DNA from 3 places in the Streptomyces sp. NPDC035033 genome. Region 1 is predicted to be linked to each of the others. Evidence: riboswitches for the same ligand, from Rfam matches in the RefSeq annotation. Region 1 holds a riboswitch; each other region holds the start of a gene.

Region 1 (10,237 bases):
CTCCGCGTACATGCACCGCACCATGCCGGACCTCCCGCCGCAGATCGGTGTCCTCGTCGAGTTCGACAAGGAGAACGCCGAGGTCGCCAAGGGTGTCGCCCAGCACATCGCCGCCTTCGCGCCGAAGTACCTCACCCGTGAGGACGTCCCGGCCGAGGTCGTCGAGTCCGAGCGCCGCATCGCCGAGGAGACCACCCGCGCCGAGGGCAAGCCCGAGGCCGCGATCGCCAAGATCGTCGAGGGTCGCGTCAACGGCTTCTTCAAGGACGCCACGCTGCTCGGCCAGCCGTACGCCCTGGACAACAAGAAGTCCGTCCAGCAGGTCCTCAACGAGGCCGGTGTCACCCTGAAGCGCTTCACCCGCATCAAGGTCGGCATCTGAGTCCGTTCGCCCACACGCGACGGACACCGGACCCGGGTAGGGTCTGAGACAGTCGTCCCGCCCCGCGCGGGACGACCGCAGATGTGACGAGGAGGCCATTGCCGTACGGGAAACCCACGAGGGACCCAAGGCAATGGCCTTCTTCGTATGTGCACGAGGAGATCTCCATGAACCAGGGCGCCGTACAGGGCGACGACAAGAGCGGCAAGAAGCTCGGCCGCTACATGCTGAAGCTGTCCGGGGAGGCGTTCTCCGGCGGTACCGGTCTCGGTGTCGACCCCGACGTCGTGCACGCCATCGCGCGTGAGATCGCGGCCGTCGTCCGCGACGGCGCCGAGATCGCCATCGTCATCGGCGGCGGCAACTTCTTCCGCGGCGCCGAGCTCCAGCAGCGCGGCATGGACCGGGCCCGCTCCGACTACATGGGCATGCTCGGCACCGTGATGAACTGCCTCGCCCTCCAGGACTTCCTGGAGAAGGAGGGCATCGACTCGCGCGTCCAGACCGCCATCACCATGGGCCAGGTCGCCGAGCCGTACATCCCGCTGCGCGCCGTGCGCCACCTGGAGAAGGGCCGCGTGGTCATCTTCGGCGCCGGCATGGGCATGCCGTACTTCTCGACGGACACCACCGCCGCCCAGCGCGCCCTGGAGATCGACGCCGAGGCCCTGCTCATGGGCAAGAACGGCGTGGACGGCGTCTACGACTCCGACCCGAAGACCAACCCGGCGGCGGTCAAGTTCGACGCGCTGGAGTACAGCGAGGTCATCGCCCGCGACCTCAAGGTCGCCGACGCCACCGCCATCACCCTGTGCCGCGACAACAAGCTCCCGATCCTCGTCTTCGAACTGCTCGCCGAGGGCAATATCGCGCGCGCCGTGACGGGTGAGAAGATCGGCACGCTCGTGAGCGACCAGGGCACCCGGGCCTGAGCCCGACCCCAACCGGGAACCGCCCCGTACGGGGCTGGACGACAGCCCTGCCGGTCGTACACCGTGCAGGACACAACGCGACGACACGCAGGAGCAAGTGGTGATCGAAGAGACCCTCCTCGAGGCCGAGGAGAAGATGGAGAAGGCCGTCGTGGTCGCCAAGGAGGACTTCGCCGCGATCCGCACCGGCCGTGCGCACCCGGCGATGTTCAACAAGATCGTGGCCGACTACTACGGTGCCCTCACCCCCATCAACCAGCTGGCCTCGTTCTCGGTGCCGGAGCCGCGCATGGCCGTGGTGACCCCGTTCGACAAGAGCGCGCTGCGCAACATCGAGCAGGCCATCCGCGACTCGGACCTCGGCGTCAACCCGAGCAACGACGGCAACATCATCCGTGTGGTCTTCCCGGAGCTGACCGAGGAGCGCCGCCGCGACTACATCAAGGTCGCCAAGGGCAAGGCCGAGGACTCCAAGATCTCGATCCGCTCGGTGCGCCGCAAGGCCAAGGAGTCCATCGACAAGCTCGTCAAGGACGGCGAGGTCGGCGAGGACGAGGGCCGCCGCGCGGAGAAGGAGCTCGACGACACCACCGCGAAGTACGTCGCGCAGGTCGACGAGCTGCTGAAGCACAAGGAAGCCGAGCTCCTCGAGGTCTGATGAACGACTCATCCTGGGGGGCGCCGGCGGCCGGTTCAGGTCTCGGCGGACCCGACCAGGGGCCTGCCCCGGCGGGTCCCGCCCACGATCGGCACCAGGCGGCGCAGACTCGCCCCATGCCCATCGTGCCCGACGTACCCGCCGGCGGATTCCAGGACGGACACGGACGGGGGGCCGCCCAGCCGGGCGGTCCCCTGTTCCGTGACGAGACCCCGCACGAGCACCCGCAGGAGCCCATGCCCGGCCCCGTCCCGCCTCCTCCGCCGTCCCCGGCCCCCGCGCCGCGGCAGAAGAAGAGCGCGGGCCGGGACCTGGGCGCGGCCATAGGGGTCGGCGTCGGTCTCGGAGCCGTGATCATCGCGTCGCTGTTCATCTGGAAGCCGGCGTTCGTCGGCGTGGTGGCGGTCGCCGTGGTCGTCGGCCTGTGGGAGCTGACCTCCCGGCTCCAGGAGCGCAAGGCGATCAAGGCGCCGCTGGTGCCGCTCGCGGTCGGCGGCGCGGCGATGGTCGTCGCCGGGTACGTGCGCGGCCCCGAGGGCGCCTGGGTCGCGATGGCCCTGACGGCGCTCGCGGTGCTCGTCTGGCGGATGACGGAACCCCCCGAGGGGTACCTGAAGGACGTCACGGCGGGCGTCTTCGCCGCCTTCTACGTGCCCTTCCTGGCGACCTTCGTGGTGCTGCTGCTCACCGCGGACGACGGGCCGTGGCGGGTGCTGACCTTCCTGCTGCTCACGGTGGTCAGCGACACCGGGGCGTACGCGGTCGGCTGGCGGTTCGGCAAGCACAAGCTGGCGCCGCGGATCAGCCCCGGCAAGACCCGCGAGGGCCTGTTCGGCGCGGTGGCCTTCGCGATGGCGGCCGGCGCGCTGTGCATGCAGTTCCTCATCGACGGCGGCACCTGGTGGCAGGGCCTGCTCCTCGGCCTGGCGGTGGCGGCGAGCGCGACGCTCGGCGACCTCGGCGAGTCGATGATCAAGCGGGACCTCGGCATCAAGGACATGGGCACCCTGCTCCCCGGCCACGGCGGCATCATGGACCGGCTGGACTCGCTGCTGCCGACGGCGCCGGTGGTGTGGCTGTTGCTGGCGCTGTTCGTGGGCACGGGCTGACCGGCCGGGTGGTGGGTCCTGTTCGGCGGGGCCTGCTTCCCGGCCGCGGTGCCACGCGGCGGAGTCGCACGTCGGTACAGCATGGACCGGCTGGACTCGCTGTTGCCGACGGCGCCGGTGGTGTGGCTGCTGCCGGCGCTGTTCGTGGGCACGGGCCGAGCGGTTCGCCGCTGGCGCTCTTCGTCGGAACGGGTTGACGCGCAGCGGGTACTCTGGAAGGGCTCGGGACGTGCGTCCCGGGCCCTTTCGTCGTCCTCGCCGCCGCGGGGACGGTCCAGTGAGGTCGCTCCGGCACCGCCCTGCCGTGCTCCCCGCCGTCGCGGGACGTCCGACCTCGTGCCTGTTTGAGGAGAGACGCCGTCGTGGCTCGTCCGCTGCCCGGAGAACTCACTTTCGTCGCCCCGCGCGGAGCCAAGAAGCCGCCGCGGCACCTCGCCGACCTGTCGCCCGCCGAGCGGAAGGAGGCCGTCGCCGCGATCGGCGAGAAGCCGTTCCGCGCCAAGCAGCTGTCGACGCACTACTTCTCGCGGTACGCGCACGACCCCGCCGCGTGGACGGACATCCCGGCCGCCTCGCGGGAGAAGCTGGCCGGGGAGCTGCTGCCCGACCTGATGTCGGTGGTGCGGCACATCTCGTGCGACGACGACACCACCCGCAAGACGCTGTGGCGGCTGCACGACGGCACGCTCGTCGAGTCGGTGCTCATGCGCTACCCGGACCGGGTGACCATGTGCATCTCCTCGCAGGCCGGCTGCGGCATGAACTGCCCGTTCTGCGCCACCGGCCAGGCCGGCCTCGACCGGAACCTGTCGACCGCCGAGATCGTGCACCAGATCGTCGACGGCATGCGCGCCCTGCGCGACGGCGAGGTGCCCGGCGGACCGGCGCGCCTGTCGAACATCGTCTTCATGGGCATGGGCGAGCCGCTCGCCAACTACAAGCGGGTCGTCGGCGCCATCCGCCGGCTGACCGACCCCGAGCCCGACGGCCTCGGCCTGTCGCAGCGCGGCATCACCGTCTCCACCGTGGGCCTCGTGCCGGCCATGCTGCGCTTCGCCGACGAGGGCTTCAAGTGCCGGCTCGCGGTCTCCCTGCACGCCCCCGACGACGAGCTGCGGGACACGCTGGTGCCGGTGAACACCCGCTGGAAGGTCCGGGAGGTGCTGGACGCGGCCTGGGAGTACGCCGAGAAGTCCGGGCGCCGGATCTCCATCGAGTACGCCCTCATCCGGGACATCAACGACCAGGCGTGGCGCGGCGACCTGCTGGGCAAGCTGCTCAAGGGCAAGCGGGTGCACGTCAACCTGATCCCGCTGAACCCGACGCCGGGCTCGAAGTGGACCGCCTCCCGGCCGGAGGACGAGAAGGCGTTCGTCGAGGCCATCGCCCGGCACGGCGTGCCGGTGACCGTCCGGGACACCCGGGGCCAGGAGATCGACGGCGCCTGTGGACAGCTCGCCGCCGCCGAACGCTGACCTTGTACCCTGTGCTCGAACACATCTGCATATTCCGACAGGGGAGCGCCACAGCGCTGAGAGTGCGGTGACCGTAGACCGCAGACCCTCTGAACCTCGCCCAGGTCATTCTGGGTAGGAAGTTCGGTCGTACCTCGAGCTGTTGCGCCCTGCCCGCGTCCGGTCCCCGGTCGCGGGCGGGGCCGCGTCTCTTCCTGGTCCCACCCAGGAGGACCACACATGCACACCCAGAAGGCCGCCGCCGCCGCGCTGGCCGCGGCGCTCGGCGTCACGGCCCTGACCGCCTGCTCCACGGAGGACGCCCGCGAGGCCGCGGGCAAGTCCGGCGGGCCCGCGCCGAAGACCGTGACCCTCGTCAGCCACGACTCCTTCAACGCCTCCAAGGAGGTGCTGGCCGAGTTCACGGAGCGGACCGGCTTCACCGTGAAGGTGCTGAAGGCCGGCGACGCGGGCGAGGCCGTCAACAAGGAGATCCTCACCAAGGGCTCCCCGCAGGGCGACGTCTTCTTCGGCGTCGACAACACCCTGCTCTCCCGCGCCGTCGACAACGGCATCTTCGTGGAGTACGAGGCGAAGGGCGCCGACCGGATCCCGGACGCCTTCAAGCTCGACGAGCGGGTCACCCCGATCGACACCGGCGACATCTGCGTCAACTACGACAAGAAGTACTTCGCCGACAAGAAGCTGGCGCCGCCGCAGACCTTCGACGACCTGGCGAAGCCGGAGTACAAGGACCTCCTCGTGGTGGAGAACCCCGAGCGGTCCTCCCCGGGCCTCGGCTTCCTCCTCGGCACGATCGCGGAGTACGGCGACGAGGGCTGGCAGGACTACTGGTCGAAGCTGAAGGCCAACGGCGTGAAGACCGTCGACAGCTGGGAGCTCGCCTACAACCAGGAGTTCTCCGGCTCGGCCGGCGGCAAGGAGGCCAAGGGCGACCGCCCGCTGGTCGTCTCCTACGCCTCCAGCCCGCCGGTCGAGGTGCTGTACGCGGACCCGCGGCCGAAGGAGGCGCCCACCGGGGTGTCCGCCGGCACCTGCTTCCGGCAGATCGAGTTCGCGGGGCTGCTGAACGGGACGAAGAACCCCGAGGGCGGCAAGGCACTGATCGACTTCCTGATCTCGAAGAAGTTCCAGGACGACATGCCGCTCCAGATGTTCGTGAACCCGGTGGCGGAGGACGCGGCCCTGCCGGAGCTGTTCACGCGGCACGGCGTGGTGATCGAGAAGCCGGAGACGATGGCGCCGGAGAAGATCGCCGAGAAGCGCGAGGCGTGGATCCAGCAGTGGTCGTCGCTCCTCAGGTGACGCGCGACCGGCGGGGGAGCGCGGCGCGGCTGGGCCTGATGGTCCTGCCCGTCGCGTTCTTCGCCGTCTTCTTCGCCTGGCCCGTCGTGTCGATCGTCGACCGCGGGCTGCGGCCCGGCGGCGCCTGGGACCTCGGCGCGGTCGGGACGGTCCTGGGCCGGCCGGACATCCTCGACGTCCTCTGGTTCACGGTGTGGCAGGCGGCCGCCTCCACCGGGCTCACGCTCCTCGTGGCGCTGCCGGGGGCGTACGTCTTCGCCCGCTTCGCCTTCCCCGGGAAGCGGGCGCTGCGGGCCGTCGTCACCGTGCCGTTCGTGCTGCCGACCGTCCTCGTCGGCACCGCGTTCCTGGCGCTGGTGGGCCGGGGCGGGTTCACCGACGAGCTGTGGGGGCTGCGGCTCGACGAGACCGTGTGGGCGATCCTCCTCGCGCACGTGTTCTTCAACTACGCGGTCGTCGTGCGGACCGTCGGCGGGCTGTGGGCGCAGCTCGACCCGCGCCAGGAGGAGGCCGCCCGGGTGCTCGGCGCCTCGCGGTGGACGGCGTGGCGGACGGTGACGCTGCCGGCGCTGGTGCCGGCGGTGTCGGCGGCCGCGCTGATGGTCTTCCTCTTCACCTTCACCTCCTTCGGCGTCGTGCAGATCCTCGGCGGGGACGCGTACACGACGCTGGAGGCGGAGGTCTACCGGCAGACGGCCCGGCTGCTCGACCTGCGGACGGCCGCCGTGCTGACGCTGACGCAGTTCGCGGCGGTCGGCGCGATCCTCGCCGTGCAGGCCCGGACGGCCCGGCGGCGGGAGACCGCGCTGCGGCTCGTCTCCCCGGAGCAGACCGCGCGCAGGCCGCGCGGGGCCGGGCAGTGGGCGCTGCTCGGCGGGGTGCTGGCGTCGGTGGCGGTGCTGATCCTGCTGCCGCTGGGCGTGCTGGTGGAGCGTTCCTTCGCGACGCCGGAGGGGTACGGGCTCCGCTACTACCGGGCGCTCGGCACGCTCGACGAGGCCGGCACGTTCCTGGTGCCGCCGCTGGAGGCGGTCGGGAACTCGCTGCGGTACGCGGTCGCCGCCACGGCCATCGCCGTGGTGATCGGCGGGCTCGCGGCGGCGGCGCTCACCAGGCGCGCGGGACGGCTGGTGCGGGGCTTCGACGCGCTGCTGATGCTGCCGCTCGGGGTGTCGGCGGTGACCGTCGGCTTCGGCTTCCTCATCACCCTCGACGAGCCGCCGCTCGACCTGCGGGCCAGCTGGATCCTGGTGCCGCTCGCGCAGGCGCTGGTCGGCGTGCCGTTCGTCGTGCGGACGATGCTGCCGGTGCTGCGGGCGGTGGACCGGCGGCTGCGGGAGGCGGCGGCGGTCCTCGGGGCCTCGCCGTGGCGGGTGTGGCGGGAGGTGGACCTGCCGCTGGTGCGGCGGGCGCTGCTCATCGCGGCCGGGTTCGCCTTCGCGGTCTCGCTCGGCGAGTTCGGCGCGACCGTCTTCATCGCCCGGCCCGACAATCCGACGCTGCCGGTCGCCGTGGCACGGCTGCTGGGCCGGCCGGGGGAGCTCAACCACGGGCAGGCGATGGCCCTGTCGACGATTCTGATGGTGGTGTGCGCGGTCTCCCTGCTGCTCCTGGAGCGGCTGCGGACCGACCGGACCACCGGGGAGTTCTGATGCTGACCCTTGAGGGAGCGACGGTACGGTTCGGGGCGCGGGCGGTCCTCGACGCGGTGGACCTGGAGGTCGCCGAGCACGAGATCGTGTGCGTGCTCGGGCCGAGCGGGTCCGGCAAGTCGACGCTGCTGCGGGCGGTCGCCGGGCTCCAGGAGCTGGCCGCGGGGCGGGTGCTGCTCGCCGGCGCCGACCAGGCGGGGGTGCCGGTGCACCGGCGCGGGGTGGGGCTGATGTTCCAGGACCACCAGCTGTTCCCGCAGCGGGACGTCGCCGGGAACGTGGCCTTCGGGCCGCGGATGCGCGGCGTGCCGAAGGAGGAGCGGGCCGCGCGGGTCGAGGAGCTCCTCGGCCTGGTCGGACTGCCGGGCGCGGGGCGGCGGTCGGTCGCCGCGCTGTCGGGCGGCGAGCAGCAGCGGGTGGCGCTGGCCCGGGCGCTGGCGCCCCGGCCGCGGCTGCTGATGCTGGACGAGCCGCTGGGGCAGCTGGACCGGGGGCTGCGCGAACGGCTCGTGGTGGAGCTGCGGGCGCTCTTCGGGCGGCTCGGCACGACGGTCCTGGCGGTCACCCACGACCAGGGCGAGGCCTTCGCGCTGGCGGACCGGGTGGTGGTCATGCGGGACGGGCGGATCGTGCGGTCCGGCACGCCGGTGGAGGTGTGGCAGCGGCCGGGCTCGGAGTTCACGGCCCGTTTCCTCGGCTTCGAGAACGTGGTCGCGGCGACGGTGACGGGGGCGGCGGCCCGGACCGCGTGGGGCCGGATCCCGGTGCCGGACGGCTCCCCGCAGGGCGAGCGGAAGCTCCTCGTCCGCCCGGCCGGCGTCCGTCCGGCGCCCGCCGGCGGGGGACTGGCCTGCCGGGTCGGGTCCCGCACCTTCCGGGGCCACCACGTGTCGGTCGTCCTGCGCCCGGCGGACGGGCCGCCGCTGGAGGCGGAGTTCCCGCTGCGGGAGGTGCCCGAGGAGGGCGCGGAGGTGACGGTGGCCTTCCGGGCGGAGGAGGTCGTCGTGCTCGACGGGGAGGATCAGATCCGGTCGTAGAGGGCGCGCAGCCACGGCCGGCGGACCTCGGGCATGCGGGACAGGGTCCTGCGGAGGGTGGCGCGGTCGGGGAGGAAGCCGTACCCGGGGTGCTCGGGCAGCGGGTAGTCGTCGCGGAGCACCTGCGCCGGCAGCGTCCCCGACACGGGCGTCGGCGAGGTCTCCCCGGGCCCCACGAGGTGGGCCCACACGGGTCCGGGCAGCGGGACGGGGACCGCGTCGCCGGCGGGCCGCCACGGCGCCCCCGTCCGCCGGTCGGCGGGGACGAGGACGATGTCGGCGTCCCCGCCGGGCAGTCCGGGGCCGGCCAGGCCCACGGTCAGGAAGGGCGGTCCCGCCGGGAGCAGCCGGGCGACGGACCGGCCGAACAGCTCGGTGGGGAGGCCGCCGGGGAGCTTCAGGGCCCGGCCGCCGGAGGCGGCGAGCAGCCGGGCGAGGGCGGCTCCGGCCGCGGCCGACCAGCGCATGTCCCAGCCGCCCTCCGGGTCGATCGGGGGCAGCGGCCGGACCGGGACAGCGGGCGGGGGGACGCCCAGGGAGCGCCGGACGACGGCCTCGGGGCCGTACCGGACGGTCTGCCAGACGCCGCAGTCGTCCTCGCGGAAGCCGACGCCCAGGCCGCAGCCGGCGCACACCAGGTTGGGCGCGTCGCCGGCGACGACGCCGAGGCAGGAGGGGCCGGAGCGCTCGGGCAGGAGGCGGGTGCCGCGCGTGTCGCCGGGGGCGAGCACGATCCCGTCCCGGGGGCCGGTGGGGACGGTGTGCACCGGTGCGTGGACGCCGAGGGCGGCCGCCCCGGCCTCACCGATCTCCTCCCAGGTCAGCCACGCCCGTGCCCAGGGGTCCGGGTCGACGGCGTAGGTGCCCGGTTCCATGAGCGGCGGCATCCAGCGGTGGCCGCCGCCGTAGTGGGCCTCCACGGGCAGCGCCACCCGCTCCACCGGCACCGACAGTTCCGTCCCGCAGCCCGCGCACACGAAGAGGTCCACCTATCGGGCCCCCAGCCGGTCCAGGGCCGCCGGGGCCTCGTCGACCGAGTCGACCAGGGCGATCCTCGCCGCCATCGGGCGGCCGGCCGCGAGGGTCTCCAGGAGGGGCCAGGCGGGGAGGCGGGCGGTCCAGTGGGCACGGTCGACGAGGACCATGGGGGCGGGGGCGCCGAGGGAGGCGTAGTAGTTCGGGGTGGCGTTGTCGAAGATCTCCTGGACGGTGCCGGCGGCGCCGGGCAGGAAGACGACACCGCTGGTGGAACGGGCCAGGAGGCCGTCCTCGCGGAGCGCGTTGGTGAAGTACTTGGCGATGTGGCCGGCGAAGGCGTTGGGCGGTTCGTGGCCGTAGAACCAGGTGGGGATGCCGACCGAGTCGCCGCCGCCGGGCAGCAGCGCCCGGACGGCGAGGGCGGCGCGGGCCCATTCCGTCACCGAGGGCACGAAGGAGGGGGCCTTCGCGAGGAGGGCGAGGGCGTCGGCGAGGGCCGGGTCGTCGAAGGGGGCCAGGTACGCGCCGAGGTTGGCGGCCTCCATCGCGCCGGGGCCGCCGCCGGTGGCCACCGTGTACCCGGCGCGGGCGAGGGTGCGGCCGAGGCGGGCCGCGCCCGCGTACGCCTCGCCGCCACGGACCATCGCGTGGCCGCCCATGACGCCGACGGTCCGCCGGCCGTCGAGGTGTTCGTCGAGGGCGTCGGAGA
Region 2 (10,237 bases), on a different contig from region 1:
ATGAAGGTGGACTCGAAGAAGAAGGCGATGAGCGCCTCGAAGGCGAGCGGGGCGCCGAAGATGTCACCGACGAAGCGGGAGTAGTCCGACCAGTTCATGCCGAACTGGAACTCCTGCACGATGCCGGTGACGACCCCCATCGCGATGTTGATGAGGAAGAGCTTCCCCCAGAACTTCGTCGCCTTGAGGTACTTCTCGTTCTCCGTCCGGACCCAGGCGGTCTGGAGACCGGCGGTGAGGGCGGCGAGTGAGATCGTCAGGGGGACGAAGAGAAAGTGGTAGACGGTGGTGATGCCGAACTGCCAGCGCGCCAGAGTCTCTGGCGCCAGAGCTAGGTCCACGTCGTCTTCTCCTTACATCGCCGTGATCACAGCGGCAGTCTGCCCCTTTAATCCTTCTTATTTCGGGATGAACAGGGACACGCTTGTGAACGCGTTCACATTCACAAGCATTATGACTCATACGAAATCCGTACTGGAGGTCGGGGTCGTGTACCGAAGGTCACACCTTCCCAAGACCTTCAACATATTGTTGAATCCGGGCCATGACCCTTCGGATACGCCTCTCCTGGCCGGCCGGACACACCACGGCCACCCTCGACGAAACCCCCACGAGCACGGCGCTCGTGGGGGCTCTGCCGATCGTCTCCACCGCCCGCACCTGGGGCGAGGAGGTCTACTTCGACACTCCGGTCTCGGTCCCCCGCGAGGAGGGGGCGCTCCAGGTCGTCGATCCCGGCACGGTCGCCTTCTGGACCGAGGGCGACGCCCTCGCCCTCCCCTACGGACCGACCCCGATCTCACGGGGCGAGGAGTGCCGGCTGGCGAGCCCCTGCAACCTGCTGGGCTCGCTCGACGACGACCCGCGGATCCTGGCCACCGTCCGCGACGGCGACCCGATCCGCGTGGAACTCGCCTGATTCCCGCCGGGCCGCTCAGGCCCCCTGGCGGAAGCCCTCCGCCACCTTCAGGAACAGGTCGTTCGCCTCGGTCTCGCCGATCGTGACGCGCACGCCCTCCCCCGCGAACGGCCGCACCACCACGCCGTGCCGCTCGCACTCCGCCGCGAAGTCCACGGTCCGCTCGCCGAGCCGCAGCCAGACGAAGTTCGCCTGCGCGTCCGGCACGGTCCAGCCCTGGGCCACGAGCCCCGCGTGGACCCGCTCGCGCTCCGCCACCAGCGAGCCGACCCGCCCGAGCAGTTCGTCCTCGGCGCGCAGCGAGGCCACCGCCGCGTCCTGCGCCAGCTGGCTCACGCCGAACGGCACCGCCGTCTTGCGCAGCGCCGCCGCCACCGGCTCGTGGGCGATCGCGAAGCCGACCCGGAGCCCCGCCAGGCCGTACGCCTTGGAGAAGGTGCGCAGCACCGCCACGTTCGGCCGGTCGCGGTAGATCTCGACGCCGTCCGGGATGTCGGTGTCGCGGACGAACTCCTTGTACGCCTCGTCGATCACCACCAGGACGTCGGAGGGCACCCGGTCGAGGAAGCGCTCCAGCTCGGCCCGGCGCACCGCGGTGCCCGTCGGGTTGTTGGGGTTGCAGACGAAGATCAGCCGGGTCCGGTCGGTGATCGCCGCCGCCATCGCGTCGAGGTCGTGCGTCTCGTCCTCGGTCAGCGGCACCTGCACCGAGGTGGCCCCGCTGATCTGGGTGATGATCGGGTACGCCTCGAAGGAGCGCCAGGCGTAGATCACCTCGTCGCCCGGGCCCGAGGTCGACTGGAGCAGCGACTGGGCGACGCCGACCGAGCCGGTGCCGGTGGCGATGTGGGAGACCGGGACGCCGAAGCGGTCGGCCAGCTCCTCCGACAGCGCGGTGCAGGCCATGTCCGGGTAGCGGTTGAAGCTCGCGGCGGCGGCCAGCGCGCTCTCCAGCACGCCCGGCAGCGGCGGGTAGGGGTTCTCGTTGGAGGACAGCTTGAAGGCGGCCGGGCCGCCCGCCGCGGCCGGCTTGCCCGGCTTGTACGTGGGGATGCCGTCCAGCTCGGCGCGCAGCTTCGGGTGGGACGCGCTCGTCCCGCTGGTCTCGCTCACAGTGTGGCCTCCTCGACCGTCCGTACCGCCAATGCTTCTCACTTTATGAGGATTCACGCCCGCTGCGAATGGGCTGTGGACAACAGCCCTGCAACGCTGTGGACGACCCTCCCGCCGGGCCCGCCCGCCCGGGGGGCGCGCGGACGGGTGGCGCGCGCCGGTGGCGAGCGCCGTGGCGCGCATCCCCCGTAGAGGTGAGTTGAGACCTCTTCGAGACCTCGCCCCCTCGCCAGGCCCATCCCTCCCCACGACATCGAGTCGCATGCAAGAACCGTCAACTACCTTTGATTAAGGCATCTTTGAGCCCTGTCGACCATGCAGAAACGTGCCTGTCAACGCCTGCATATGCGGCCGTCCCCCCCACCCCTCGTCGCCCTACTATCGGCTCGCCATGACAGCAGCAGGGAAGCACCAGGTGAGCCGGGCACAGACCCGGGGAAGCCGGCAGGGCCGGGCAGGCATCCGGGACGTGGCCGCCGCCGCCGGGGTCTCCATCACGACTGTCTCCGACGCGCTCAACGGCAAGGGCCGTCTCCCGGACGCCACCCGCCGGCACGTCCGCGAGGTCGCCGACCGGCTGGGCTACCGCCCCTCCGCGGCGGCCCGCACGCTCCGCACCGGCAAGTCGGGACTCATCGGCCTGACCGTGACCACGTACGGGGATGAACCTTTCACCTTCACGGAGTTCGCCTACTTCGCGGAGATGGCCAGGGCCGCCACCTCGGCCGCGCTCGCCCGCGGCTACGCCCTCGTCATCCTCCCCGCCACCTCCCGCCATGACGTCTGGTCGAACGTCGCCCTCGACGGCACCGTCGTCATCGACCCCTCCGACCACGACCCCGTCGTCACCGAACTCGTCCGGCAGGGCCTCCCCGTCGTCTCCGACGGACGCCCGGCCGGCACCCTCCCGGTGACCGCCTGGGTCGACAACGACCACGAGGCCGCCGTCCTCGACCTCCTCGACCACCTCGCCGCCGCCGGCGCCCGCCGCATCGGCCTCCTCACCGGCACCACCACCGACACCTACACCCGCCTCTCCACCACCGCGTACCTCGACTGGTGCGAGCGGGTCGGGCAGGACCCCGTCTACGAGGCCTACCCGGCGCACGACCCGTGCGCGGGCGCCGTCGCGGCCGACCGGCTGCTCGCCCGCCCCGACCGCCCCGACGCCGTGTACGGCCTCTTCGACCCCAACGGCACCGACCTCCTCGCCGCCGCCCGCCGCTACGGCCTGCGCGTCCCCGACGACCTGCTGATCGTGTGCTGCAGCGAGTCCACCGTCTACGCCACCACCGAACCGCCCATCACCACGCTCTCGCTCAAGCCGCGCCGCATCGGCACGGCCGTGGTCCAGCTGCTCATCGACGCCATCGAGGGGGTCGAGGGCGACGGTCCGGTCGAGCAGGTGATACCGACCGAACTCATCGTCCGCACCTCCTCGCAGCGCCGCTCGCCGCGGACGACGGTCAGCCCGCCGCGCTCGCCCGCCAAGGACTGAGCACCCCCTGCCGGGCGCCCCCCCGGACACCCCCGTCGGGCGCCCCCGGACACCCCCGCCGAACGCCGGCCGCGCCGAAGGAGCGGCCGGAGGAACGAAGCGCCGTTCCGCCCCTGCCCGTGGGCGGAGTCGGCGAAACCGGCCACCCCACCGGACCCGGCCCTGGACTGGACCTTCTCAATTCGGGCGAAACAACCGGTGAACCCGGAGCGAACCCGGATTCACCACCCCTGGTGCGTCACACAGGCGGACCCTCATTCCTATGATGGGCGCACGACACCGCGGACCACCCCGACCAGGCCGGTCCGCGATGTGCAGGGCATCGCGACGGTGGTGGAGGGGTCGATGACTCAGGGGGCCGGGCAGGATCCCGTGGAGCGCACGGCGACATTGCGTGACTTCCGCGTACCCCCGTACGCCCGGGTGCCCGTGCAGGGCCACCCGGCCGAGCCGCCCGTCGCGCCCGCCGACCCCACGCTCCACCTGGGCACCCGCCCGCCCGCGTACCCCGAACCCGTCGCGTTCCCGGCACCGCCCGCGCCGATCGCTCCGGCCACCCCGGCCGCTCCGGCCGCGCACGCCGAACCGGCCCCGCGCCCCGAGCCCGCCCCGTACCAGGAGCCGGCCGCCGCCCCGTACCCGGAACCGGCCGCCGTCGTGCCGCCCGCCGCCGCCCCGCGCCCCGCCGCCGCGTACCCGGACCCGGCCCCCGTCGCGCCGCCCGCCCCCGCCGCCGCGTCCGTCCCCCCCGTCGTACCGCCCGTCGCCACCGCCGCCGGCCACCCCGGCGGGGGGTACGCCGACGAGTTCCCCGAGGGCTACACCCCGACCGAGCGCGACCTGCCGGTCATCCAGCGCGGCGACACCCTCCAGGTCCCCGTCGCCCCGGCCGCCGCGCCGGCGCCCGTCCCCGCCGGGGACGGCCCCGGCCCGCTCTACGTCGTCGGCGACGTCCACGGCTACCTCGACGAACTCGTCGCCGCCCTGCGCGCCCAGGGCCTCGTCGACGAGAACGGCGGCTGGGCCGCGGGCAACGCCCGGCTGTGGTTCCTCGGCGACTTCACCGACCGCGGCCCCGACGGCATCGGCGTCATCGAGCTCGTCATGCGGCTCTCCGCCGAGGCGGCCGCCGCCGGCGGCTACTGCAAGGCCCTCATGGGCAACCACGAGCTGCTGCTCATCGGCGCCAAGCGCTTCGGCGACACCCCGGTCAACTCCGGCGCCGGCACCGCCACCTTCCAGGCCGCCTGGCTGCTCAACGGCGGACAGAAGCACGACATGGACCGCCTCCAGGAGCACCACCTCCAGTGGATGTCCCGGCTCGACGCCGTCGTCCACGAGGACGGTCACCTGCTGCTGCACTCCGACACCACCGCGTACCTGGAGTACGGCGAGACCATCGAGGACGTCAACGAGACGGTCCACGAGATCATCCGGCGCAACGACGCCGACGAGGTCTGGGACCTCTTCCGGAAGTTCACCAAGCGCTTCGCCTTCCGCGACGAGGCCGGCCCGCAGGCCGTCCAGGAGCTGCTCGGCACCTACGGCGGCTCCCGGATCGTGCACGGCCACAGCCCGATCCCGTACCTCCTCGGCCAGGTCGGCACGGAGGACGGCGAGGAGGACTCCCGCCCGGCCGTCGACGGTCCGCACGTCTACGCCGACGGGCTCGCCATCGCCATGGACGGCGGCGTGACCATGGCCGGGACGCTGCTGGTGGTCCAACTCCCCCTGGCGAGCTGACCCTCACTCCGCGCAGCCGGGCCGGGCGAATTCCGGAAACCCCCTGTCAGCACGGACGGTCACGGCCCTACCATCGGTCTCCCCAGGTAGGCAGGCTCTCCTCCGCTTCCGCCCGGACCGCCGTGCTCCACGGCCGGTCCCGGCCCACCGAGCATCGGGGGATGCACATGAACGTGGCTCCGCACCTGCTGACCGAGGACCGCGCCGAGTACGAGCGCGTCCTCGACGACGCACTGCGCACCGCACAGGAACGGCCGGAACTCGCCGGAGCGGGGGAGCGGCTGACGGCCGCCCAGCTCCGGGTGATGGCGCTGAACGCGACGGCGCTGATCACCGCGGCGGCGGCGAGCGAGTACGAGCACTTCGTCAAGGTGCGCGAGCGGGACCGCGCCGCGTCCAACCGCCCGCGGATCCCCGCTCCCGACGAGTCCCCGGGCGCCGTCGCGGTCCTCACCGTCCTCGTCCCGGTCCTCGCCGGCACGGCCGCCGCCATCTTCCTGCTGGTCGGCGCGGTGGTGCGGCTGCTCGCCCCGGACGCCGCCCTCGGCACCACCCTGCTCACCGCCGGACTGGTCTTCGGTGCCCTCGCCGCCGCCGGCCTCCTCTGCGCCGGCGTCGGTCTCCTGCTGACGGCCCTCCGCAACAGCCCCGCCGAGACCGGTCCCCCCGACGACGAGCTCACCCGCGCCCGCGCCGCCTGGCGCCACGCCCTCCTGGAGCGCGGCATCCTCCCGTTCCTCCAGGCCGCCCTCACCGCCACCACCGACCCGGCGCCCCCGGGTCCCTGACGCGCCCCGGCCCGCGATCCCCCCGTGGACCGCGGGCCGGGGTGCGTGCGGCGGGCGGCCGCTACTCCGCCAGCGGCAGGTAGACCCTGTTCCCGGAGGCGGCGAACTCGGCGGACTTCTCGGCCATGCCGGCCTCGATCTCGTCCGCCTTCAGGTCCCCGCCGTGCTCACGGCGGATGTCCTGCGAGATCTTCATCGAGCAGAACTTCGGACCGCACATCGAGCAGAAGTGGGCGGTCTTCGCGGGCTCCGCCGGCAGCGTCTCGTCGTGGAACTCGCGGGCGGTGTCCGGGTCGAGGGCCAGGTTGAACTGGTCCTCCCAGCGGAACTCGAAGCGCGCGTCGGAGAGCGCGTCGTCCCACTCCTGGGCGCCCGGGTGGCCCTTGGCCAGGTCCGCCGCGTGCGCCGCGATCTTGTACGTGATGACGCCGGTCTTCACGTCGTCGCGGTTCGGCAGGCCCAGGTGCTCCTTGGGCGTGACGTAGCAGAGCATCGCCGTGCCCCACCAGGCGATCATCGCGGCGCCGATGCCGGAGGTGATGTGGTCGTACGCGGGCGCCACGTCCGTGGTCAGCGGGCCGAGGGTGTAGAACGGCGCCTCCTCGCAGATCTCCTGCTGGAGGTCGATGTTCTCCTTGATCTTGTGCATCGGGACGTGGCCCGGGCCCTCGATCATCGTCTGCACGTTGTGGCGCTTGGCGATCGTGTTCAGCTCGCCGAGCGTGCGCAGCTCCGCGAACTGGGCGTCGTCGTTGGCGTCCGCGATCGAGCCGGGGCGCAGCCCGTCGCCGAGCGAGTAGGTGACGTCGTACGCCGCCAGGATCTCGCAGAGTTCCTCGAAGTGCGTGTAGAGGAAGTTCTCCTTGTGGTGGGCGAGGCACCAGGCGGCCATGATCGAGCCGCCGCGCGAGACGATGCCGGTCTTGCGGCGCGCGGTGAGCGGCACGTACGGCAGGAGCACGCCGGCGTGCACGGTCATGTAGTCCACGCCCTGCTCGGCCTGCTCGATGACCGTGTCCTTGTAGATCTCCCAGGTCAGCTCCTCGGCCTTGCCGTCGACCTTCTCCAGGGCCTGGTAGAGCGGCACGGTGCCGATCGGCACGGGGGAGTTGCGCAGCACCCACTCGCGGGTGGTGTGGATGTTGCGGCCGGTGGACAGGTCCATGACCGTGTCGGCGCCCCAGCGGGTCGCCCAGGTCATCTTCTCCACCTCCTCCTCGATGGAGGAGGTGACGGCGGAGTTGCCGATGTTGGCGTTGACCTTCACCAGGAACCGCTTGCCGATGATCATCGGCTCGATCTCCGGGTGGTTGACGTTGGCCGGCAGCACCGCTCGGCCCGCCGCGATCTCCTCGCGGACGACCTCCGGCGAGACGTTCTCCCGGATCGCCACGTACTCCATCTCCGGGGTGATCTCGCCCCGGCGGGCGTACGCGAGCTGGGTCACGGCCTGCCCGGCGCGGCCCCGGCGGGGCAGCCGCGGGCGGCCGGGGAAGACCGCGTCGAGGTTCTTGAGCCCGCCGCCGCGCGGCGAGGTGTGCTTGATGCCGTCGTCCTCGGGGCGGACCGGGCGGCCCGCGTACTCCTCGGTGTCGCCGCGCGCGATGATCCAGTTCTCGCGCAGCGGGGGCAGACCCCGGCGCACGTCGGTGTCGACGGCGGGGTCGGTGTACGGGCCGGACGTGTCGTACAGCGTCACGTCCTTGCCGTTGGTGAGGTGCACCTGACGGACCGGCACCCGGATGTCGGGGCGCGAGCCCTCGACGTACCCCTTGTGCCAGCCCGGCGTGCGCGCGCCGTTCGAGTCGTTCTGGTCGGAGGCAGGCGTGCGTGCGTCCTGAATGGTCATGAGACCGAATCTCCCTACGCCGGCATTACCCGGTAACAGGTTCGGCGGTCGGCGCAGCCTCCTCCCGTACGTACGGCATGTACGCGCGTACGGTGATCAGCGCCCTCTCAGCCCGGTGCTCCGAGCTCCCGCGTGTGCAAAGGTGCCACCACGCTAGCGCCCTTCCGGGCGTGCTGAACAGTGGGCCCCCACCGTTCTTGCGATGATCGGTCGGTGACTTCCCCGCAGCAGTCCCCCGATCCGCACGGCCACGAGCACGGCACCGAGCACGGCCACGGCGCCGGACACGGTGCCGGGCACGGGCACGGGCACAGCCACAGCCACGGGCCCGCCGCGCCCGTCTCCCGCCATCTGCGAAGAGTCATCGCGGCGGTCCTGATCCCCTTCGCCACCGCCGTCCTCGTCGGGCTCGCGGTGCTCTGGCCCGGCGGCGCCCCGGCGCACCAGCGGACCGGCGTCGGTTTCGACCGGCAGACCGAGCAGGGCCGGGTCGTGGCGGTCGAGCGGGTGGACTGCAAGGACGTGAACGCGGCGCAGGTGCCGCCCACCGGGGACACCACCACCCCGCAGGGCCGCGAGGCGGTCGACGCGCAGCAGGGGCAGTGCGCGAAGGCGACGGTCGAGGTGACGAGCGGGCCGGACAAGGGACGGACCTTCACCGAGATCGTGCAGCCGGACGCCCCGCGCCAACTGGAGGAGGGGCAGGGCGTGGTGGTCGCCTACGCCCCCGACGCCCCGAAGGACCTGCAGTACTCGGTGACGGACGTGGACCGGACGGTGCCGATGGCGGTCCTCGCCGCCATCTTCGCGCTCGCGGTGGTCCTCGTCGGGCGGATGCGGGGCGTGATGGCGCTGATCGCGCTCGCGGTGAGCTTCCTGGTGCTCACGCTCTTCATCCTGCCCGCAATCCTGGAGGGTTCGAATCCGCTGGTCGTGGCAGTGGTCGGGTCGAGCGCGATCATGCTGCTCGCGCTCTACCTGTGCCACGGCCTGTCGGCCCGCACCTCGGTCGCGGTCCTGGGCACGCTGATCTCGCTGCTGCTGATCGGGCTGCTCGGGTCCTTCTTCATCGGCTGGGCCTCGCTCAGCGGCAACACCGACGACTACACCGGGCTCATCCACGGTCTCTACCCGGAGATCGACATGTCCGGCCTGCTGCTCGCCGGTGTGATCATCGGTTCGCTCGGTGTCCTGGACGACGTCACGGTGACCCAGACCTCGGCGGTCTGGGAGCTGCACCAGGCCGATCCGGGCATGGGTCCGCGCGCGCTCTACCGGGCCGGGATCCGGATCGGCCGCGACCACATCGCCTCGGTGGTCAACACCCTGGTCCTGGCCTACGCCGGTGCCGCGCTGCCGCTGCTGCTGCTCTTCACCATCGCGCAGAGCAGCGTGGGGACGGTGGCCAACAGCGAGCTGGTGGCGGAGGAGATCGTCCGGACCCTGGTGGGTTCGATCGGCCTGGTCGCCTCGGTGCCGGTCACCACGGCGCTCGCGGCACTGGTGGTGTCGGCCGACCGCCCGTCGGGGGAGGCCGGCGCCCGGCCGGCGGGCCGCGGCGGACGGCGGCGCCGCGCGAAGTGACGGACGCGCGACGGCCGTACGGGACCCGAGCGTCCTGCCCGACGGCCGTACGGGTCCGGGGTCGTCCCGCCCTGTGGGCGTACGGGGTCGGGGCGTCCGGTCCAGAGGCCGTACGGGTCCGGGGCCGTTCCGCCCTGAGGGCGTACGGGGCCCGGTCGTTCCGCCCGGAGGGCGTACGGAGTCGGGGCGTCCGGTCCGGAGGCCGTACGGATCACGCCATTCGGCCCGGTGGCCGTGCGGAGCGGTTCACCCGGTCGGCGGTCGTACGGAGCGGGGCGCGGGGTCAGGCCGGTCCGGCGCTCTCCTCGGCGAGGATCCGGCCGAGCGCGGCCTCCAGGCTGTCCTCGAAGTCGCCCAGGGCCTGCTCCTGACCGAGCGGGACGAGCTTGTCCGTGCGGTCGAGGAAGGCGACGAGCGGCGGGGCGCTGGCGCGGAACAGGGCGCGGTCCGCGCCCACCTGGAGCCGGATGGAGACGTCCGACAGGCCCTCGGGGTCGGTCGGGGCGATGTGCACGTCGCCGTCGCCGCTCGGACGGTTGATCCCGTCGAGCAGCAGCTCCCTGCCGAACGCCCAGGTCACGGGCGCGTCCCCGGGAAGGTGGAAGGTCATCCGCACCGCGTAGGGGTCCCGGGTCTCGTATCGCAGTTCGACAGGGATCTTGAAGGAGAGCTCCTCCGAAACGAGGAAGCTCATCAGGACCTCGGCCTGAACCGACTCTCGCATCATGTACCCCGCAGTAGAT
Region 3 (10,237 bases), on a different contig from region 1:
CCCTTGCTGACCACGAGCGCCACGGCCGAGTCCGGGGCCCGCTCGGTGCCCGGCTCCGGGTCGGAGCCGATCACCGCGCCCTGGGCGACGGTCGCGCTGAAGACGGTGGTGACCACACCGGGGGCGAGGCCCTCCTCCGTGAGGATCCGCCGGGCCTCGGCGAGCGGCTTGCCCTTCAGGTTGGGCACCTTCACGATCTCCGGGCCGCGGGAGAGGGTGAGGGTGACGGTGGCGCCGCCGCGGACCCGCTCGCCGGGAGCCGGGTCGACGGCCATCACGGTGCCGCGCTCGTACACGTCGCTGAAGGCGCGCTTCGTCGTGCCCAGCTCCAGGCCGGCGTCGGCGAGCCGCTTCGCCGCCGTCGCCTCGGGCTGGCCGAGGACGGCGGGGACGCGGGTGAACTGTCCGGCGCCGACGTACCAGACGCCGCCGCCGATGCCCAGGAGGAGCAGGACGCCGAGGACGATCAGGAGCGGACCGCGCGGGGCCGGGCGGCGCGGCCGGGCCGGCGGGGCCCCGGGGGACGCGAGCCGGCTGGTGTGCTGCACCGCCTGCGGATCGGTGACCTCGCGCGCGGGCACCGGGCGGGCGATCACGCTGGTGCGGTCCTCGCCGGTGTCCCGCTGCTCGGCCCGCGCCCCCGGCGGCACCGCGTCGAGCTGGGCGTCGGTGAGGGCCGCGCGGGTCTCCCGGGCCAGGGCGAGCAGCGCCACCGCGTCCTCCGGGCGGGCCCCGGGGTCGCGGGCGGTCGCGGCGGCCACCAGCTCGTCCAGCTCCGGCGGCAGCCCGGGGACGGCCGCGGACGGGGCCGGCACGTCGGTGTTCAGGTGCCGGTAGAGGACCTGGGCGGGGGTGTCGCCGGAGTGCGGCTTGGCGCCCGTCAGCATCTCGTACAGGACGACGCCGCAGGCGTACACGTCGGCCCGGGTGTCGGCGGTGCCGTGCTCGATCTGCTCGGGGGCGAGGTACGAGACGGTGCCGAGGACCGCGCCGGTGGTGGCCGTCGCCGAGCCCACGGCCCGGACGAGACCGAAGTCGGCGACCTTGACCCGGCCGTCGTCCCCTATCAGCACGTTCTCCGGCTTCATGTCCCGGTGCACGAACCCGGCCCGGTGCGCGGCGCCGAGCGCGGCGAGCACCGGCTCCAGGACGTCCAGCGCGGCGCGGGGCTGGAGCGCGCCGCGCTCGCGGAGCACGTCGCGCAGGGTGCAGCCGGAGACGTACTCCATCGCCAGGTAGACGTACGCGCCCTCGGCGCCCTGGTCGAAGACCCCGACCACGTTCGGGTGGGCGAGGCGGGCGACCGACTTCGCCTCGCGGATGAACCGCTCGACGAAGGCGGCGTCGGCCGCCAGGTCGGGATGCATCACCTTGAGCGCGAGGACGCGGTCGAGGCGGGTGTCGACGGCCCGGTAGACCGTGGCCATCCCGCCGACGGCGATGCGCGCGTCCACGCGGTAGCGGCCGTCGAGCAGCCGACCGACGAGGGGGTCCTGAAGGGTCGTGTCCACGGCGTCGAGTCTACGAGCCGGTAGGGACACGGCCCGCCCGCCGGGTCCCGACCGCAGCACGCCTGTGACGTACCCCGCGCCCCGCCGGGGTCAGAAGGCGGGGCGTTCCGGGTCCAGCCGGGCGCGGCCCTCCGCCGGGGAGGAAGCCTCCGCGAAGTGGCGGCGGGGGATGCGGCCCGCGCGGCGGGCGAGGCGGCCCGCCTCGACCGCGTGGCGCATCGCCGAGGCCATCAGGACCGGCTCCTGCGCACGGGTCACCGCCGAGGCCAGCATCACCGCCGCGCAGCCCAGCTCCATCGCGAGCGCCGCGTCCGAGGCCGTGCCCGCGCCGGCGTCGAGGATCACCGGGACGCCGGCCTTCTCCACGATCAGCTCGAAGTTGTGCGGGTTGCGGATGCCGAGGCCGGAGCCGATGGGGGAGCCCAGCGGCATGATCGCGGCGCAGCCGACGTCCTCCAGCCTCCGGGCGAGGACCGGGTCGTCGTTGGTGTACGGCAGGACGGTGAAGCCGTCGTCCACCAGGGTCTCCGCCGCGTCGAGCAGCTCCACCGCGTCGGGGAGGAGGGTCCGCTCGTCCGCGACCACCTCCAGCTTGACCCAGTCCGTGCCCAGCGCCTCCCGCGCGAGGCGGGCCGTGAGGACGGCCTCGCCGGCGGTGTGGCAGCCCGCCGTGTTCGGCAGGACGCGGATGCCGAGCCGGTCCAGGACGGAGAGGACCGAGCCCTGCACGGTGGGGTCGAGGCGGCGCATGGCGACCGTGGTGAGCTCGGTGCCGCTGGCCACCAGGGCGCGCTCCAGGACGTCCAGGCTGGGGGCGCCGCCGGTGCCCATGACGAGGCGGGAGGAGAACTCCGCACCGCCGAGGACGAACACGTCGTCGGACATCGTGCTCAGCCCCCCTGCACCGCGGTCAGGACCTCGACCCGGTCGCCGTCGGCGAGCGCCGTCGTCGCCCACTCGCCGCGCGGCACCACCGTCTCGTTGACGGCGGCGGCCACGCCGGAGGGGGCGGTGGTGAGGGAGGCGACCAGGGAGGCCAGGGAGACGGGGCCGGCGAGCGTGCGCGGCTCGCCGTTCACGGACACGTTCATGCGGGCTGCTCCTGGGGTGCGGACAGGACGGTGGGGAAGCGGCGGGGGGAGAAGGGGCGCGCCTCGTCGGGGAGGAGGCCGGTGGTCAGCGCCTCCGCCATGACGTCGCCGGTGACGGGGGTCAGGAGGACCCCGTTGCGGTAGTGGCCGGTGGCCAGGTGGAGGCCGGGCAGGGCGCTCGGCCCGAGCAGCGGCGCGTTGTCGGGGGAGCCGGGGCGCAGCCCGGCCAGGGTCTCGGTGAGCGGCAGCTCGGTGAGGCCGGGGACCAGCTCGTGGGCGTCGCGCAGCAGCTCGTACACCCCGCCCGCGGTCACCGTGGTGTCCCAGCCCAGCTCCTCGCTGGTGGCGCCGACGACCAGCTCGCCGTTCTCGCGCGGCACGAGGTAGACGTGGCTGCCGCGGACCACGGCCCGGACGGTGCGGGAGAGGAAGGGGGCGTACGGGGCGGGGATCCGCAGCCGCAGGACCTGGCCCTTCACCGGGCGGACCGGCGGCAGGACCGCCGCGGGCACGCCCGCGAGCCGGCCGCTGAGGCTGCCCGCGGCGAGGACGGTCTGGCCGGCGGCCAGCTCCGTGCCGTCGCCGAGGACGACGCCGCGCGCCCGGTCGCCCGCCACCGCGAGCCGCGCGGCGAGGGCCCGGTGGAAGACCACCCCGGCCCGCTCGCAGGCCACGAGGAGCGCGGCGGCCAGCCGGCGCGGGTCCACCTGGTGGTCGCCGTCCACCCGGAGCCCGCCGCGCACCCCGGGCGCCAGCATGGGTTCGAGGCGGCGGCACTCGCGGCCGCTCAGCCACTCGGAGGCGAGCCCGCAGCGGGTCTGGAGGGCGTGCAGTTCCCGCAGGTGGGCCCGGTCGTCGGCGTCGAGCGCCACGGCCAGGGTGCCGCAGGCGCGGTAGCCGACGTCGAGGCCGGTGGCCTCCTCCAGCTCGGCGACGAAGGCGGGGTAGCGGGCGGCGGAGGCCAGGTTGAGCCCGAGGAGGGTCTCCTCGCCGTAGTGGAGTTCGGTGACGGCGGCGAGCATGCCGGCCGCGACCCGCGCGGCGCCGCCGCCCGGCTCGGGGTCGACGACCGCGACGGCCAGCCCGCGCAGGGCCGCCCGCCAGGCCGTGACCAGGCCGATGATGCCGCCCCCGACCACGAGGACGTCGGTGTGCGCACCGCTGTCGGCGCTCCCGGAAGAGCGCGTTCCGGTGCTGTCGGAAGAACGCATGGGCGTGACCGCCCCTCCCTTCGCCGGCATGACCCGGATCAGGTTCGTACGGTCGGAGGCCGGTCAGCCTCCCTCTCAGCCCGGTGCGTCCGGGCTCCCGCGAGTGGTGTGTGTGACCGCCACCCTAGCCGCCGTCGGCGGGGCGCCACAGAGGGCCTCCCTTCCTGACGGTATGTCAGATGCGTAAGGTGGACGGGTGAGCGAGCAGAAGCAGACCCAGCGGCACGTCGTGATCGTCGGCGCGGGCATGGCGGGCGTGCAGACCGCCGTCGCCCTGCGCGAGCAGGGCTTCGAGGGCCCCGTCACCCTCATCGGCGCCGAACCCCACCAGCCCTACGACCGGCCCCCGCTCTCCAAGGCGGTCCTCCTCGGCAAGGCCGAGCACTCCGCCTTCGACGTCGACTTCGCCTCCCTCGGCGTCGACCTCCGGCTCGGCCTGGACGTCACCGGACTGCGCCCGGCCGACCACGAACTGGACACCGAGGCGGGACCCGTCCCGTACGACGTCCTCGTCCTCGCCACCGGCGCCCACCCGCTCACCCTCCCCGGCTCCGAGGGCGTCCCCGGCGTCCACCTGCTGCGCACCCTCGACGACGCCGTCCGCCTCGGCCCCGTCCTGGAGAACCGGCACGCCGTCGTCGTGGTCGGCGCCGGCTGGATCGGCGCCGAGTTCGCCACCGCCGCCCGCGAGGCCGGCTGCGCCGTCACCGTCGTCGAGGCCTCGGCCCTGCCGCTGGCCGGCGCCCTGCCCGCCGAGGTCACCACCTCCATGGCCGGCTGGTACGCCGAGAGCGGCGCCGAACTCCTCACCCACGCGCGCGTGGACACCGTCCGGCCCGGCGCCGTCGTCCTCGCCGACGGCCGCGAACTGCCCGCCGACGCCGTCGTCGTCGGCATCGGCGCCCGCCCCGCCACCGACTGGCTCGCCGGCTCCGGCATCGCCCTCGACCCGAGCGGCGCCGTCACCGCCGACGACCGGCTGCGCACCTCCCTGCCCGACGTGTACGCGGTCGGCGACTGCGCCTCCTTCCCCTCCGCCCGCTACGGGGAGCGCCTCCTCGTCCACCACTGGGACAACGCCCTCCAGGGCCCCCGCACGGTCGCCGCCGACATCCTGGACGCCGCCCCGGAGCCGTACGACCCCGTGCCGTACTTCTGGTCCGAGCAGTTCGGCCGCTTCGTCCAGTACGCGGGCCACCACGCCGGCGCCGACGCGCTGGTCCGGCGCGGCGACCCGTCCGGCGCCTCCTGGTCGGTGCTCTGGCTGCGGGCCGGCGTGCCGGTGGCGCTGCTGGCCGTCGGCCGGCCCCGCGACCTCGCCCAGGGGCGCAGGCTCATCGAGGCCGGCACCCCCGTCGACCCCGAGCGCGCCGCCGACCCGGCCGTCCCGCTGAAGTCCGCCGCCCTCTAGCACCCCCGTACGGAGGCGGTGGGGACGGGTCCGACTACCGGCTGTCGGTCCCGGATGGCAGGCTTGTCCCGTGACCGAGATTGACGCAAACATCGATGCTCTCGTCCCCGCCTGGCTCTACCTCCCCGACATCGCGGAGATGCTCGACGTCGAGGTGACGCGTGTGCGGCAGCTGGTGAAGGAGGGCCAGCTGATCGCCGTGCGCCGCGGAGAGAACAACGCCCTCCAGGTGCCCGCCGCCTTCATCCAGGACGGCAAGGTGGTCAAGGGCCTCGCCGGCACCCTGACCCTCCTGAAGGACGACGGCTTCACCGACGAAGAGATGCTGGAGTGGCTCTTCACCCCGGACCCGACCCTGCCCGGCACCCCCGCGCAGGCCCTCGGCGAGAATCGCGGCACGGAGGTGAAGCGCCGCGCCCAGGCGCTCGCCGTCTGACGCACCGAACCACCACCGAGCCGGTGCCGCGGCGGTCCGCCGCCGCGCCACCGGCACCACCCGACGGGGGGAACCACCATGCCTACGCCTCGTGAGCGGCTCGCCGACGCCCGGCTCTACCTGTGCACCGACGCCCGGAAGCGCCAGGGCGACCTGCCCGCCTTCCTCGACGCCGTGCTCTCCTCCGGCGTCGACGTCGTCCAGCTCCGCGACAAGGGCATGGAGGCCGCCGAGGAGCTGGAGCACCTCGCCGTGTTCGCCGACGCCTGCCGCCGGCACGGCACGCTCCTCGCCGTGAACGACCGGGCCGACGTCGCCCACGCCATCGGCTCCGACGTCCTCCACCTCGGCCAGGGCGACCTGCCCGTCCCCGCCGCCCGCGCGATCCTCGGCGACGAGGTGCTGATCGGCCGTTCCTGTCACGCCGAGTCCGAGGTGGCCGCGGCCGCCGCCGAACCCGGCGTCGACTACTTCTGCACCGGCCCCTGCTGGCCCACCCCCACCAAGCCCGGCCGGTACGCCCCCGGCCTCGGCCTGGTGCGGTACGCGGCCGGACTCGCCCAGGACCGCCCCTGGTTCGCCATCGGCGGCATCGACGAGGGCAACCTCGACGAGGTGCTGGACGCCGGCGCCCGCCGGATCGTCGTGGTCCGCGCGATCACCGAGGCCGACGACCCGGCCGCGGCCACCGCCTCCCTCGCCAAGCGCGTCCGGGAGCGGGCCGGCGCCTGAGCCGGACGACGGGGACCGGGCGCGGGACCGGGGCCGGGAACGGACCGGCGCCCGGGCCCGACGACGGGTCCGACCGGGACCGGGGCGGAGCGGCGCCCGGGCCGGGCGGCGGCCCCGGGCGCGGTCCGGAGCTTCGTCCAGGCGCGCGGGAGCGGCCTCGTACCGGTGTCCGAAAAGCTGTCCACTACTCGGACGCGGTTTCCTCGGCCACCTGGACCCCGTCTAACCTGCCCGTATGGCCCTTGGAACCGCTTCCGTCCGTACGGACCGCGCCCGCACGGTCCGCGAGATCCTCGCCTCCGGCACGTCGTACTCCTTCGAGTTCTACGCGCCCCGGACGCCCAAGGGCGAGCAGGTCCTCTGGAACGCCATGCGCCGCGTCGAGGCCGTCGGCCCCAGCTTCGTCTCCGTGACCTACGGCGCCGGCGGCTCCACCCGCGGCGGCACCGTCAAGGCCACCCAGAAGATCGCCTCGGACACCACCCTCACCCCGGTCGCCCACCTCACCGCCGTCGACCACTCGGTCGCCGAGCTGCGCAACGTCCTCGGCCAGTACGCCGACGCCGGCATCCGCAACATGCTGGCGCTGCGCGGCGACCCGCCGGGCGACCCGCTGGGCGACTGGGTCGAGCACCCCGAGGGCGTCCGCTACGCCGCCGACCTGGTCCGTCTCATCAAGGAGTCCGGCGACTTCTGCGTGGGCGTCGCCGCCTTCCCGGAGATGCACCCCCGGTCCACCGACTGGGACACCGACATCCGGCACTTCGTCGACAAGTGCCGGGCCGGCGCCGACTACGCGGTCACCCAGATGTTCTTCGACCCCGAGAACTACCTGCGGCTCCGCGACAGCGTCGAGAAGGCCGGCTGCGAGACCCCGATCATCCCCGAGGTCATGCCCGTCGTGAACGTGAAGACGCTCGACCGGCTGCCCCAGCTCAGCAACGCGGCCTTCCCGGCGGATGTGAAAGAACGCATCCTCGCGGTCAAGGACGATCCCGCCGCTGTACGCTCCATCGGTATCGAGTTCGCGACGGAGTTCTGCGCGCGCCTGCTGGCCGAGGGTGTCCCCGGTCTGCACTTCATCACGCTCAACAGCTCCACCGCGACGCTCGAGATCTACGAGAATCTCGGACTGCACCAGCAGTCCTGACCGGTCGTACCCGCCCCGACCCGCGGCGGTGGCCGTAGAGAGGGGCGGCGGGGCATGGGGTGGACGGTCCTCTACATCGCGTTCGGGCTGGTGGCCCTCTGGCTGCTGGGCGAGGTGCTGCTCCAGTACAAGGCGCGGCTGCGCTGGCGCATCCTCGCCTTCTGCGGCTTCCTCGGCGTGGTCGTCGGCGTGCTGCTGCCCTCGGTGGCGGTCATCATCACCGGCGCGGTCGGCTTCGCCGTCGGCCAGACCTTCGTGACCCTCTCCTTCCGCCGCGGCTTCTCCACCGGCTGGGCGATCGGCGGCAACCCCGGCGCCAGCCGCCGCCGCAAGGCGGCTTCCGAGGCCGGCCCCACCCTGGAGGTCTCCGGCCTCTCCTACGAGGGCGACGGCCCGGACGCCGGGGAACCGCGCGCCGGCCACGACGAGCCGACCTCCGTCCACGAGCCGCAGCCCCTGCCTGAGGACACCGGTCAGTACGGCGTCTACGGCGGCGGACAGCACGACCGGACCGCCCAGGCCCCCGCGTACGGCGGCTACGACACCGGCTCCTACGACACCGGCTCCTACGCCGCCTCCGGCCACGGGACCGGCGCCTACCCGGCCGACCCCTACGCCCCCGGCGGTCACGCCCCCGCCGGCCTGAACACGCCCGCGTACGACCCCTACGCCGCCGGCTACGAGCAGCAGCCCGGCTACGACTACGGCACCGCCGGCGGCCCGCAGCAGTATGCCGCCTACTCCGACCCGTACATCGGCCCCGGCACGGACGGCCAGCAGTACACCTCGTACTACGGCGACCCCTACGCCCCCTCGTACACCTACGACACCCCGCCCGGCGGCGTCTGGGTCCCGCAGCAGCGCGACACCGACGCGCAGCCGCCCCAGGCGCAGGCCCCGGGGCAGTACGGCCACGAGCCGCACCCGGACGAGCGGTCCCAGTACCGCTACTGAGGCCCCGCCCGGCCGGGCCCGGTCACTGCGAGCCGCGGAAGTCCGCGCCCTCCACGATCAGCCCGGCCACCAGCGCGCCCGACATGCCCGCGTGGGCGAGCCCGCCGCCCGGGTGCGACCAGCCGCCCGCGAAGTAGAGGCCGGGGACGGGGGAGAGGTTGGGCGCCGGGAGCCAGTCCCCCCGGGCGGACGCCAGCGCCGGGCCCGGCACCTCGGCCGTCCCGGTGGCCTCCCGCACGTCCTCCGGGGTGCGGACCTCCCGCCAGAGCAGCCGCTCGGCGAGGCCCGGCACCGCGGACGCGGCGGCCTCCACCATCCGGTCGGCGAGCTCCGCCCAGTCCTCCTCCGGCACCAGGTCCAGCATCATGGACACCGTCACCGACTCGTGGTCCGCGTCGGGCCGCAGCGCCGGATCGTCCGGCCGCAGGACCGTCACCGTGGGCGTGTGCAGCGGATCTCCGGCCCCGTGCACGACCGTGCGGTGCACGGCCCCCTCCTCACGGGCCCCGCGGAGGGCCAGCAGGACCGTCAGACGGCTGGTGCCGTGCCGCTGGAAGTGCGTCCACTCGTCGCTGTACTGCCACGGCAGGACCTGCTCGCGGTAGAGCTCCGGCACGGGCGCGCCGACGACCACGTGGTCCGCCTCCACCGCCTCGCCGGACTCCAGCCGCACCCCGACGGCCCGCTCGCCCTCGGTCAGCACGTCGTCGACGGGCGCGTCGAAGACGAACTCCACCCGCCGCTCCCGGCAGCGCTCGTACACCGCGTCCGCGAGCGCCCGCATGCCGCCGGCCACGTACCAGCTGCCGAAGGTCTGCTCCATGTACGGCAGGACGGCGGCGGACGCCGGGGCGGCGGCCGCCGGGAAGCCGTACGCCTCCGCGTACGAGTCGAGCAGCGCGACCAGCCGGGGGTCCCTCAGCTCGCGCTCCCCGATCCGGGCGAGCGTCCGCGTCGGGCGGCGCAGCAGGCCCGCCTTGAGGGCCGGGTACGGCTCGCGGGCGAGCGCCTTCGGGGCGGCGGGCTGCGGCTCCTCCAGGAGCGGGCGGCGGGTGCGGTCCCACGCCTCGCGGGCCCGCACCAGGAAGTCGCCCCAGCGCTCGCCCGCGCCCGCGCCGAGCGCCGCGTCCAGGGCGGCGAGCGTGCCCGCCCGGGAGGCGTTCGGCAGGTCCACGCGCGTGCCGTCGGCGAAGACGTGCCGGGCGGCCGGGTCGACCTGGCGCAGGTCGACGCACTCCTCCAGCGGCTTCTTCCCGGTCTTCACGAACAGGTCGCGGTAGACCGCCGGCAGGTGCAGCAGCCCCGGTCCCGTGTCGAAGGCGAAGCCGTCGCGCTCGAGGCGGCCCACCGCGCCGCCGTACGTCGACGTCCGCTCGTAGACCGTCACCGCGTGTCCGGCGACCGCGAGCCGCGCGGCCGCCGCCATGGCGCCGAGACCCGCGCCGATCACCACAATCCGTCCCATGTCAGGGACCTTATCGGCCTCCGCCGACAGGGCCGCCCGCAGGTGGCCCGCCCCCGGCCGCGGCCAGTCTGCGCTCCTCGCGGCGCTGGGCCCGGCGGCGCCGGAACCGCCGGATCCGCGAGGCCAGGAAGACCAGCAGCCACACCCCGAGCGCCAGCAGCACGGCGGCGATCACCGCCGCCGCCACCGGATGGAAGAGCGCGAAGGTGATGACCCCCGCCACCGCGAGGTCCTCGCCCGTACTGATCACGATGTTGGAGAACGGCTCCGGCGAGG

The links. Region 1 has a riboswitch for thiamine pyrophosphate ahead of AB0E83_RS10460 (thiamine ABC transporter substrate-binding protein). Riboswitches for the same ligand answer to the same signal wherever they lie in the genome.
Region 2: linked by a shared signal. The riboswitch ahead of thiC (phosphomethylpyrimidine synthase ThiC) and the one ahead of AB0E83_RS10460 (thiamine ABC transporter substrate-binding protein) in region 1 are both predicted to bind thiamine pyrophosphate.
Region 3: linked by a shared signal. The riboswitch ahead of thiO (glycine oxidase ThiO) and the one ahead of AB0E83_RS10460 (thiamine ABC transporter substrate-binding protein) in region 1 are both predicted to bind thiamine pyrophosphate.

Annotation. Positions count from the first base shown of each region.
Region 1 covers NZ_JBEZUZ010000017.1:86,729-96,965, reverse strand. Annotated here, with positions in the region: gene tsf (translation elongation factor Ts) at 1-382, shown strand, start outside; gene pyrH (UMP kinase) at 550-1,314, shown strand; gene frr (ribosome recycling factor) at 1,415-1,972, shown strand; gene AB0E83_RS10470 (phosphatidate cytidylyltransferase) at 1,972-3,081, shown strand; gene rlmN (23S rRNA (adenine(2503)-C(2))-methyltransferase RlmN) at 3,444-4,556, shown strand; TPP riboswitch at 4,586-4,695, shown strand; gene AB0E83_RS10460 (thiamine ABC transporter substrate-binding protein) at 4,776-5,861, shown strand; gene AB0E83_RS10455 (iron ABC transporter permease) at 5,900-7,513, shown strand; gene AB0E83_RS10450 (ABC transporter ATP-binding protein) at 7,513-8,550, shown strand; gene AB0E83_RS10445 (hypothetical protein) at 8,535-9,539, opposite strand; gene AB0E83_RS10440 (Rossmann fold nucleotide-binding protein) at 9,540-10,237, opposite strand, start outside.
Region 2 covers NZ_JBEZUZ010000001.1:72,545-82,781, forward strand. Annotated here, with positions in the region: gene AB0E83_RS00340 (cytochrome ubiquinol oxidase subunit I) at 1-341, opposite strand, end outside; gene AB0E83_RS00345 (cyclophilin-like fold protein) at 545-919, shown strand; gene hisC (histidinol-phosphate transaminase) at 935-2,032, opposite strand; gene AB0E83_RS00355 (LacI family DNA-binding transcriptional regulator) at 2,424-3,530, shown strand; gene AB0E83_RS00360 (metallophosphoesterase) at 3,861-5,273, shown strand; gene AB0E83_RS00365 (hypothetical protein) at 5,435-6,061, shown strand; gene thiC (phosphomethylpyrimidine synthase ThiC) at 6,123-7,910, opposite strand; TPP riboswitch at 7,905-8,052, opposite strand; gene AB0E83_RS00375 (YibE/F family protein) at 8,091-9,494, shown strand; gene AB0E83_RS00380 (SsgA family sporulation/cell division regulator) at 9,778-10,218, opposite strand.
Region 3 covers NZ_JBEZUZ010000070.1:7,052-17,288, reverse strand. Annotated here, with positions in the region: gene pknB (Stk1 family PASTA domain-containing Ser/Thr kinase) at 1-1,511, opposite strand, end outside; gene AB0E83_RS25085 (thiazole synthase) at 1,602-2,396, opposite strand; gene thiS (sulfur carrier protein ThiS) at 2,402-2,602, opposite strand; gene thiO (glycine oxidase ThiO) at 2,599-3,813, opposite strand; TPP riboswitch at 3,811-3,924, opposite strand; gene AB0E83_RS25070 (FAD-dependent oxidoreductase) at 4,010-5,224, shown strand; gene AB0E83_RS25065 (Rv2175c family DNA-binding protein) at 5,295-5,660, shown strand; gene thiE (thiamine phosphate synthase) at 5,739-6,392, shown strand; gene metF (methylenetetrahydrofolate reductase [NAD(P)H]) at 6,628-7,542, shown strand; gene AB0E83_RS25050 (hypothetical protein) at 7,597-8,496, shown strand; gene AB0E83_RS25045 (NAD(P)/FAD-dependent oxidoreductase) at 8,519-9,961, opposite strand; gene AB0E83_RS25040 (DUF4126 domain-containing protein) at 9,972-10,237, opposite strand, start outside.